Regions from separate parts of the Mesorhizobium sp. M6A.T.Cr.TU.014.01.1.1 genome, predicted to be linked through region 2. Evidence: riboswitches for the same ligand, from Rfam matches in the RefSeq annotation. Region 2 holds a riboswitch; each other region holds the start of a gene.
What was found. Region 2 has a riboswitch for cobalamin ahead of EN885_RS14360 (aromatic ring-hydroxylating dioxygenase subunit alpha). Riboswitches for the same ligand answer to the same signal wherever they lie in the genome.

Region 1 (3,272 bases), on a different contig from region 2:
GTTCAGCGACCGCCACACCTGATCCGGCGAGACTTGCCAGCCGATGCACCAGCGCCATCATATTCTCTGGGCCGCCTTCGCGAAAATAGCCGAGCAGCCCGTCCAATTCGTCGCGCGGCAGCGTCGAGCATTCGATTAGCCGCAGATCCTCGTCGCGGCATTCGCCGGGCAGCAGCGCCAGTTTTATGCCACGCGCGCGGGCGGTCGAGGCGAGCTGGTCGCAGCCATAGCGCCACCAGTCGTAGCCACCGAGGATGCGAACCAAAATAACCTTCGCGTGGCGGGCGACGCTGTCGACCCAGAGATCGACGGACATCGGATGGCGCAGATCGCGTAGAGCCGCCAGCCGCATCGACGGCAGGCGATCCGCGTCCGCCTTCCACGCCGCCGCCAAGCCGGCCAGATCGCTGTCGGTGAAGGACAGCGCCACGATATCCGCAGGCGTCTGCCTGAGATCGACAGGCTCGGCGAGATCGTCGAGCGAGGCGGATGTTGTGGTGAGGATGTGCATCGCGGCTCGTGCCTGAGGTCAGCCGGCGAGGATACGCTCGATTGCCGGGCGGTTCAGCCCTTTCAGGCCGATGACGACGAGGCGCGAGCGGCGGTCGTCGTCGGCGGTCCAGGCGCGGTCGTAATAGTGATTGACGCGCGGACCGACGGCCTGCAGCAACAGCCGCATCGGCTTGCCGCCAACCTCGACAAACCCTTTCACGCGCAGCACGTTTTCTTCCTCCGCCGCGGTGGCGACGCGCAAAGCCAGCTCATCGGGATTGGCGATCGACGGAATGTCGATGACGAACGAGTCGAAATCGTCGTGCTCGTGGTCAAGCTCGTCGTCGTGGTGGGTCTTGCGGTTCTCGATGTCGTCCTCGACGGCAAGGCCGAGGCCGAGCAGCACAGACGGATCGACCTTGCCCTGCGAGGTCGGCACGATCTTGACGGCGCGCGCGGTGTGCTCGCCGATGATGGCATTGGCGCGGGCCGAGCCGGCGGCGTCCATCAGGTCGCTCTTCGACAATATGATCAGGTCGGCGCAAGCCAGCTGGTCCTCGAACACCTCCTCGACCGGATCGTCGTGGTCGAGCGTCTCGTCCTGCGCGCGCTGCGCCTGCAGGGCGTACATGTCGTTGGCAACGCGGCCATCAGCCAGCGCCGGTCCGTCGACGACGGCGATGACGCCGTCGACCGTCACCCGGCTCTTGACCGTCGGCCACTGGAAGGCCTGGACCAGCGGCTTGGGCAGAGCGAGGCCGGAGGTTTCGATCAGGATATGGTCGACCCTCGGCGTCAGCGACAGGATCTGATCGAGCGCCGGGACGAAATCATCGGCGACGGTGCAGCAGATGCAGCCATTGGCCAGCTCGACGATGTTTTCCTCGGGGCAGGTGTCGATGCCGCAGCCTTTGAGGATCTCGCCGTCGATGCCGATGTCGCCGAACTCGTTGACTATGATGGCCAGCCGCTTGCCCCCGGCGTTTTCGAGCAGATGGCGGATCAGCGTCGTCTTGCCGGCGCCGAGGAAGCCGGTGACGACGGTGCAGGGCACGCGGGAGACGGAAGCGGTCATATCTGGTCCTTCAAAAGGTCGAGGGGAGGGACGCGGGCGACGAGGCCGCGCTTCAGGCAATCGGGGCGGCCGCGCCATGGAATGAGGCCGTCGGTCGAGGTGGCGAAGAGCTTTGCGCCAGCGACGAGATCGGCGCCGCTTGTCGCGGTCAGGTCGCCGAAGACATAGCTCCAGCAGCCGTCGCGCAGGATCGCGGCGCTCAGCCGGCGCTTGCAGTTGCCGAGGCATTCGACGGTGCGGATGCGGATATTTTCGCCTGAAGCGGCGCGGCGCGTGTCTTCAGCAAGCAGTTCGCCGGCGCGGGGATGGCCATCGGAGCCGGTCTCATTGCGGCAGGAGGCGCAGATGATCACGGTAACGCCGGCCAAGGCATCACAATCGCCGGACAATACGCCCGCTGTCTCAGCCGAAAAACTGCTGTCGCGTTCCAAATCAGGCTCCTTGCCCGGAAAACCCGCCAGGCGATCGGATTCTTATGTCCTAGACGGCAGGTCTCCTGGCTCGCGGGTCATCGCCTTGGTGCCGCCTTCCCGGGACCGTCCCAGTGGTTTTCGGCCTTGGCTCGTCGCTTACAGTTGCGGGGACAGCCGCGGATTTGAAATCGGAATTTCGCACCGCATTCCCTCTTGGCTCCTCCCTTTGCCGAGAGGAGACCGTCTGGACCGGATTTAGGCTTGTGGAGGCAGTCGTGTCAACGCACGTCTACGAGGCGGCAATGTTGGCGAGCACGGGCCCCAGATCGCCGGCCGGCGTCACCTCGATGCGTTCCAGGCCGAGCCAGCCCTGCATCAGCTTCAATTCCTCGAAAAGCTTAGCAGCGGTTTGCGGCGGGGCGCCGGGCTCGGCATAGGCGGCATGGACGCGCAGCACGCCGGCGGGACGGTCGGCCTTGAGGTCGATGCGCGCCACGATCCTTTCGCCGAGCAGGAACGGCAGCACATAGTAACCGTACTGGCGCTTTTCGGCAGGGGTATAGATCTCGATGCGATAGCGGAAGTCGAACAGTCTTTCCGTTCGGGAGCGCTCGAAGACGACAGGATCGAACGGCGCGAGCAGGGCGCGCGCCTCGATCCGGCGCGGAAAACGGGCGTCCTTGTGCAGATAGGCAGGCTTGTCCCAACCTTCGACGCGAACCGGCAAAAGATCACCTGCCTCGACCAGTTCCTCGATGCGGCCCTTGATGTCGGCGGGAGAGAGACGAAAATAGTCGCGCAGGTCTCCCGCTGTCGCGACGCCGTGGGCGCGGGCGGAAATGCGCAGCAATTCGCGATGCGCATCCTCAGGGGAGGGCACCGGCAAGCTGAGTATTGCCGGCGGCAGCACCCGTTCCGGCAGATCATAAAGCCGCTCGAAGCCACGACGTGATGCCGTGGTGATGCGGCCGGCCCAGAACAGCCATTCAAAAGCGTGCTTGGCGTCGCTCCAGCCCCACCAACCGCCGTTTCCCTTTTGGCCTTCGAGAGCCGACGCGGCGAGCGGGCCGCGCGATACAACCTCGCGATAAATGTCTTCAATGTAAGTGGTGCGTTCGCGCCCCCACTTGGCCAGCCCATTATACATTTCCTCGCCGCGCTCGGCCCGTTCCATGCGCCAGCGCATCAGCGGATAGGTTTCGACCGGTAGAAAAGAGGCTTCATGCGCCCAGTATTCGAAGACCGTGCGCTTGCGCGTCACGGCGGCGTTGTCGAGCAGCGCAAGCGGGTAG
Region 2 (3,272 bases):
GAACAATCTTCTTCATTTCCAATACTCCTGAATTTCTAAAGATCCCCAGCGGCGGACCTGCCGCCGCTCTGTCTTCTTGTTTGACCATGATCTTTTCCGAAAACCGGTTTCCACTTTTCGGGATCATGGTCTGGGCTCAGCTGTTAGTTGTTGCCGAAAAGGTTGCGGTCGGCGCCCTGGACGGCGGGCTTTTCAGCGTGAGCCGGCTTCTGAATGGAAGCCGTGTACGAGCTGTCGACCGCAGCGGTCGGCTGGTTGGCGCCGTTGGACCCATAATGGTCGCTGCCGGCAAAGGCGCTGCCGGTGATGGCCAGAACGGCGACGGCAGTAAGAGCAATCTTTTTCATTTTTGGTACTCCAGTATCTTAGTTTTCCGTCCGGCTAGCGGCGTGTCTTGGAAGGAATTCGCGTCGTTCGGACAGCCCCGATGTGGGAAGGCCATCCCGCAGATTCCAATCACGAAGTTGTTCCGTGTGGACCAAGAATCTACACCTTGAAATTGTACCAGACGCTTCTACAGGCGCTGCTTTATCTTTTATTTTCAAAGGTTTATGCCAAAGTCGCCATTTGACGATTTGACGGATTGGCGGACTTGCGTTCACAGCGTCATGCACGCATTGTCAACAGAAACGAACCGTTCGGTTCGATTTTAGAAGCGGCTAATAGTCACTTTTGGAAACTGTTAACCTTCTTTGCCTCCGCCGCGGGTCGGAATTCGATGTCACGGCGGCCGACAATGGCGGCCGAAAAAATGGGTTTCAGCCCTGCAATTACCAACCTGCACGTTTCGCGGGCCGTGTCGCGCCGCATGGATACGATGTCGCTTTCATGCCGACAGCCAGCTGGCCGTCATGATTAGATGACGCCATCTCAGGTGCCGCTTGGTGACGACGAAGCGGAGAATTGGGAAGCCGGTCAAATCCCGGCGCTGCCCCCGCAACGGTGGTGGAGTTCAAGTCGCAACGGGAGACCACTGGGCCACAAGCCTGGGAAGGTGTCGCGACTGTCCGCAAGGACACTCCAGAGCCCGGAAACCAGCCCGAGGTGTCTAGACTCGACTGATCGCGGTGGGCGGTCAAGAGGTGGATGATGCATGTCTGGCCTGTCGCCGGCGTGCAAGCGATCCCTCCTCAATCACCACCAGTTCAGTCTTTGGAGCGACATGCGTCCATCTGGACGCATAAAGTACGCTCCAAGACTTTGAATTGCGCATCGTGCTTTCCGAAATCGATTCCGATTTCGGGCCGATGCGACGGCTATGAGGACAGGACATGGATTCGCGCAACGACATGCTGAGGCTCTTGCACGGCCGCAGGCAAGGCTATTCGCTCGAGCAGCCCTTCTACACCGATCCCGATTTCTTCAAGCTCGACATGGAGCTGATCTGGTATCGCGATTGGCTGTTCATCGGCCACGATTGCGAGTTGCCGAAGCCGGGCAGCTACATCACCGCCCAGATCGGCGACTATCCGGTCGTGCTGGTCCGCGACCAGCAAGGCAAGATCAATGCCTTCCACAATTCCTGCCGGCATCGCGGCAGCCGCGTCTGCAACGCCGACAAGGGCACGGCGGCAAAGCTCGTCTGCCCCTATCACCAGTGGACCTACGAGCTAGACGGCCGGCTCTTGTTCGCCCGCCAGATGGCGGACGGCTTCGACAAGAGCCAGTTCGGCCTCAAGCCGGTGGCTTGCGAAAGTGTCGGCGGCTACATCTTCATCTGCCTGGCCAAGGAGCCCGCCGATTTCGCGCCGATGCGCGCCATGATCGAGCCTTACCTGCTGCCGCACCGGCTGCGCGAGGCAAAGGTCGCCTTCGAATCGACCATCGTCGAGAAGGGCAATTGGAAGCTCGTCTGGGAGAACAACCGCGAGTGCTATCATTGCGCCGGCAATCATCCGGAACTGTGCAAGACATTCCCGGAAGCGCCGACCGTGACCGGCGTGCAGGGCGCCGACAGCGATCCTGAGATGCTGGCGCACTGGGCGAAATGCGAGGCGGCGGGCCTGCCGAGCAAGTTCCGCATCGATCCGGCCGGGCAATACCGCGCCACCCGCGCACCGCTGCTGCGCGACGCTGTCAGCTATACGATGACGGGAACACGCGCCGTGAAGAAGAACCTTTCCGACAGCGTTTCGACCGACCGTGTCGGCTCGCTGCTGCTCTATCACTATCCGACGACCTGGAACCACATCCTCGGCGATCATGCGGTCACCTTCCGCGTGTTGCCGATCAGCGCCACGGAAACCGCCGTGACAACCAAATGGCTCGTCCATAAGGACGCGGTCGAAGGCGTCGACTACGACCTTGCCGAACTCACCCATGTATGGACCGAGACCAACGACCAGGACCGCCGCATCGTCGAGGAAAACGCCTTCGGCATCCTGTCGCCGGCCTATGAGCCCGGCCCTTATTCGGAACTGCATGAGGGCGGCGTCATCCAGTTCGTCGAATGGTACGCCTCCTTCATCGGGCCGCGCCTAGCCGAGGACGGCCGGCCGGCATTGCGCAGCGTCGCCTGAGAGAAACGTGAAGAGATGAACGCAATGACGGACCTCGGGCTCTACCGCCATCTCGACGAGATGGCGCCCTGGAACGACAGGCTCCAGGTGCTGGAGGTGATCGGCGTCAGCGACGAGGCGCCTGACGTGAAGACCTTCACCTTCCGCTCCGACAACCAGACCTGGTTCCGCTACAGACCGGGCCAGTTCGTGACGTTGGAATTGCCGACCATCGACGGCCCGCTGATGCGGACCTATACGCTGTCGTCCTCGCCGTCGCGCCCGTTCTCGATCACTGTGACGGCGAAGGCGCAGGCCGGCAGTCTAGGCACGCGCTGGATGTTCGACAATCTGAAGCCCGGCGTTCATGTAAAAGCCTATGGGCCGACGGGCGACTTTTCGCTGCATAGCCATCCCGCGGCCAAGTATCTGTTCATTTCGGCCGGCTCCGGAGTGACGCCGATGATGTCGATGTTGCGCTGGCTGAACGACTGCGCGCCATGGACCGATGTCGGCTTCGTCAACTGCGCGCGAAAGCCCGAGGAGATCATCTTCCGCAAGGAGCTCGAGCTGCTGGGCAGCCGCATGCCGGGCCTCACGCTTGGCTTCATGATCGAGGAGCGCTCCAGCCGCGAGGGCTGGTTCGGCCATATGGGCCGGATCGACGCGATACGGCTGCCGCTGCTGGCGCCCGATTTTCGCGAGCGCGAAATCTTCTGCTGCGGCCCCGACCCGTTCATGCGTGCGGTGCGGCAGATGCTGGAGGCCACCGGC
Region 3 (3,272 bases), on a different contig from region 2:
GAGTGCGTCCACAATCCGGCAGGATGGCTGCCTAAACCGACAAAGGCCCCGCAAGGGCCGCGGAAAACCGCTCTGCCGGCCTTCAAAAAGGCCCTCACTGACCACCGAAATCCACTTCGCTCCCCGTGCAAAGCCCTCCTTGTGGGAGAAGGTGGATCGGCGCGCAGCGCCGAGACGGTTGAGGGGTGCTGGACGGAACGCCATCGGCGCCAGGCTGGAGCACCCCTCATCCGTCGCCTTCGGCGACACCTTCTCCCACAAGGGGAGAAGGCAAAAACCGGGCGGAGCGCGCCTCGACAATGATCTCCAACACAAGCTGGAAGCATCATTTGTCTGAAGCAATTGCCCTTGGCTGGCCGCGCTTCACCCCTTCACCGGTATCCAGATTTCCAGCCCGCCATTGCCGCTGCGTGGATCGAATTCGGGGCCGTAGCGCTCGAATTCGGGCACATCGGCGATCTCGTGCCCGGAGGCCGGCAGCCATTTGTTCCAGATCGTGTTGACCGTGCGGCGGATGGTCGAGATGTGGTCACGATGGGCGAACACGGCGTATTTCTGCGCCGGCACGCGCACGCGCGAAAACTCCCTCGGCAGGTCCGAAAAATCGGACACCTCGACGCCGGCGATGTAGTCGAAATTGCCGGTGTCGTCGCCGTTGACGCAGACGCCATAGGCGACGTCGCCGATCTCGCCTGGAATATTGCCGATATACGGGCCGAACCGCTGCCATTGCATCGGGATGCCGGCGCTGGTTTCGCAGCTGTAGCGTTCGCCGAGACCGGCGATGAGAAACGGCCGGCTGGTCTCAAAACGCGGCGGGTCGAGATCGGTGAGGAAAGACTGGTTCATCAGGATCGGCTCCACGAGAGCGAGATTGTCGAGCGAGCCTTGCGCGCGCACCAGTTCCGGCGTGGTGCCGAATTGGTCGCGGAAGGCACGGGTGAAGGCCTCATGCGAAGCGTAGCCGGTGTCGAGCGCGAGCGAGAGAATGTCGGGTGCGCCGGCGGCGAGCTTGCGCGCCGCTTCGGTCAGCCGGCGCGAACGCATGTAGCCCATCACCGAACGGCCGGTCGCAGCCCCAAAGGCCCGCGTCACGTGAAAGCGCGAAACACCGCTGCTGTTGGCGACATCTTCGAGAGAGATCGCTTCCGGCAGATGGCTTTCGACGAACCACAGCGCTTTCTCGGTCGGGTTCATATGGCTCCTTGCTATGGTCTCGGGTCTTCGCGTCGGCAGGTCATCGTGCCGTTTCCTGGTGGAGGCAGTTTGATCGAAATTGCGCACTGCGCAAATCGCGAGCAACGGCGGCCGGCAAGTCGAAGGCGTCGGTCGAAAGAGCTTGACAGGAGCAAGCAACGTCTTTTACATAGTAACGTTATTACATAACGAGATTCATATGGCCCCTACTGATAAGACCCTTTGCTCCATCGGCTGTTCCAACCCTGGAAATTTATTGCGCTGTGATTGGCGGAAAACTAGGGTGGCTGAGTGATGGTCCCCGAGTCGAAAGGCAAGGGGTGAAAAGGGAACACGGTGAGATCTTCGGATCGAGGCCGTGGCTGCCCCCGCAACTGTAAGCGGCGAGCAAAATCCGAAATGCCACTGGCCGGCAAGGCTGGGAAGGCAGGATGGCGCAAAGACCCGCGAGCCAGGAGACCTGCCATCAGCATGAGTTGACCGGACGGGGTGTGCCGGGAGGAGACGTGGGCATCGGTCTTGTCGGCCGGTCCGTCCAGCTTCCTTCCGTCGCCATTGAGAAAGTGACGGTAAGTTGGACGCCTCCCAGCCTCTTCTTGAAGCGCGTGAGCTGAGCGCGACGGCGAATGGCCAATGCCTGGTCAGCGCGGTCAGCCTTTCGGTGGCGGCGGGCGATCGCCTCGCAATCATCGGTCCCAACGGCGCCGGCAAGACGACGCTGTTGCGCATGCTATGCGGCACCCTGCGGCCAAGCGCGGGAGATGTGAGATTTTCCGGACGCCGGCTGGAGACGTTTTCGGCCGCCGAGCGGGCGCTGCACATGGCTGTCGTCGGCCAGACCGATCAGCCTGATCCGCGGCTTGCCGTGATCGACTACGTCGAGCTTGGCCGCGTCCCGCATGCCGGCTTGCGACGGAGGAGCGAGCAACGCGACATCGTCGTCGAAGCGCTTCGCAGAACCGGCCTGCTGCCGCTGCTCGGCCGCACGATCGGCTCGCTGTCCGGTGGCGAGCGGCAACGCGCCCAGCTGGCACGCGCCATCGCCCAGGAGCCTAAGATCCTGTTCCTCGATGAACCGACCAATCATCTCGATCCGCGCGCCCGCAGCGAGCTTCTCGAACTCGTATCGCAGTTTGGCATGACCGTCGTGGCGGTGCTTCATGATCTGTCGCTGGTCACACCATTTGCCACCAGGGTCGCGGTGATGAACGAGGCCCGCCTGCAGGCACTCGCCGGTCCGCGCGAGGCGCTGACCAAGCAGTTGATCCGCCAGATTTTCGGCGTCGACGTGCTTCGGCTGCGCCATCCCACCGAAGACCGCGAACTCACGGTATTCGACGTTCCGAACCGTGCCTCTTCACATTCCGATTTGACCAAGGAGCAATATTCGTGAAACGCCTCGCATTGTCTTTCGCCTCCCTCGCTTTCCCGGTGACCGCCTTTGCTTTTCCGGTAACTGTTGACAGCTGCGGCACGCCGCTGACGTTCGACGCCGCGCCGAAGCGCGCCGTCATCCAGGATATGAACATGGCCGAGATGGCCTTCGCGCTGGGGCTGCAACCGTCGATCGTCGGCCTGACCGGCATCACCGGATGGTACAAGGTCGGTCCGGAATTCAAGGCCGAGCAGGGCTCGATCCCGGAACTCGCGCCAAAGTATCCGACAATTGAAAACCTCGTCGCCGTCGAGCCCGATTTCTTCTTCGCCGGCTGGTACTACGGCATGAAGCCGGGCGGCGAGGTGACGCCCGATACGCTGGTCCCGCACGGTATCAAGACGCTGGTGCTGACGGAAAGCTGCGTCCATCTCGACAACAACCGCCCCGCCGCCTCAATGGACCTGCTCTACGACGACATCGAAAAGCTGGGCAGGATTTTCGACAAGGAAGCCGAGGCGAAAAAACTTGTTTCGGACTGGAAAGCGCAACTCGCCGATATCACGGCGAAGGTTGGCGACCACAAGGGAACGCGCGTATTTCTTTACGACTCCGGCGAAGACAAACCCTTCACATCAGGCAAGTTCGCGATCCCCAGCGCCATGATCGCCGCTGCCGGCGGCGACAACATCATGGCCGA

Region 1: it holds a riboswitch for cobalamin, as region 2 does, so the genes downstream of both, EN885_RS23340 (DUF1636 family protein) here and EN885_RS14360 (aromatic ring-hydroxylating dioxygenase subunit alpha) in region 2, are expected to answer to the same signal.
Region 3: it holds a riboswitch for cobalamin, as region 2 does, so the genes downstream of both, EN885_RS23005 (ABC transporter ATP-binding protein) here and EN885_RS14360 (aromatic ring-hydroxylating dioxygenase subunit alpha) in region 2, are expected to answer to the same signal.

Annotation. Positions count from the first base shown of each region.
Region 1 covers NZ_RZPG01000022.1:69,158-72,429, forward strand. The annotation lists partial or broken gene EN885_RS23330 (cobaltochelatase subunit CobN) at 1-511, opposite strand, end outside; gene cobW (cobalamin biosynthesis protein CobW) at 530-1,567, opposite strand; gene EN885_RS23340 (DUF1636 family protein) at 1,564-1,998, opposite strand; cobalamin riboswitch at 2,036-2,240, opposite strand; gene EN885_RS23345 (winged helix-turn-helix domain-containing protein) at 2,270-3,272, opposite strand, start outside.
Region 2 covers NZ_RZPG01000011.1:25,955-29,226, reverse strand. The annotation lists gene EN885_RS14370 (DUF680 domain-containing protein) at 1-16, opposite strand, end outside; gene EN885_RS14365 (DUF680 domain-containing protein) at 144-347, opposite strand; cobalamin riboswitch at 856-1,058, shown strand; gene EN885_RS14360 (aromatic ring-hydroxylating dioxygenase subunit alpha) at 1,272-2,519, shown strand; gene EN885_RS14355 (hybrid-cluster NAD(P)-dependent oxidoreductase) at 2,544-3,272, shown strand, end outside.
Region 3 covers NZ_RZPG01000022.1:83-3,354, forward strand. The annotation lists gene EN885_RS23000 (AraC family transcriptional regulator) at 364-1,197, opposite strand; cobalamin riboswitch at 1,476-1,680, shown strand; gene EN885_RS23005 (ABC transporter ATP-binding protein) at 1,772-2,590, shown strand; gene EN885_RS23010 (ABC transporter substrate-binding protein) at 2,587-3,272, shown strand, end outside.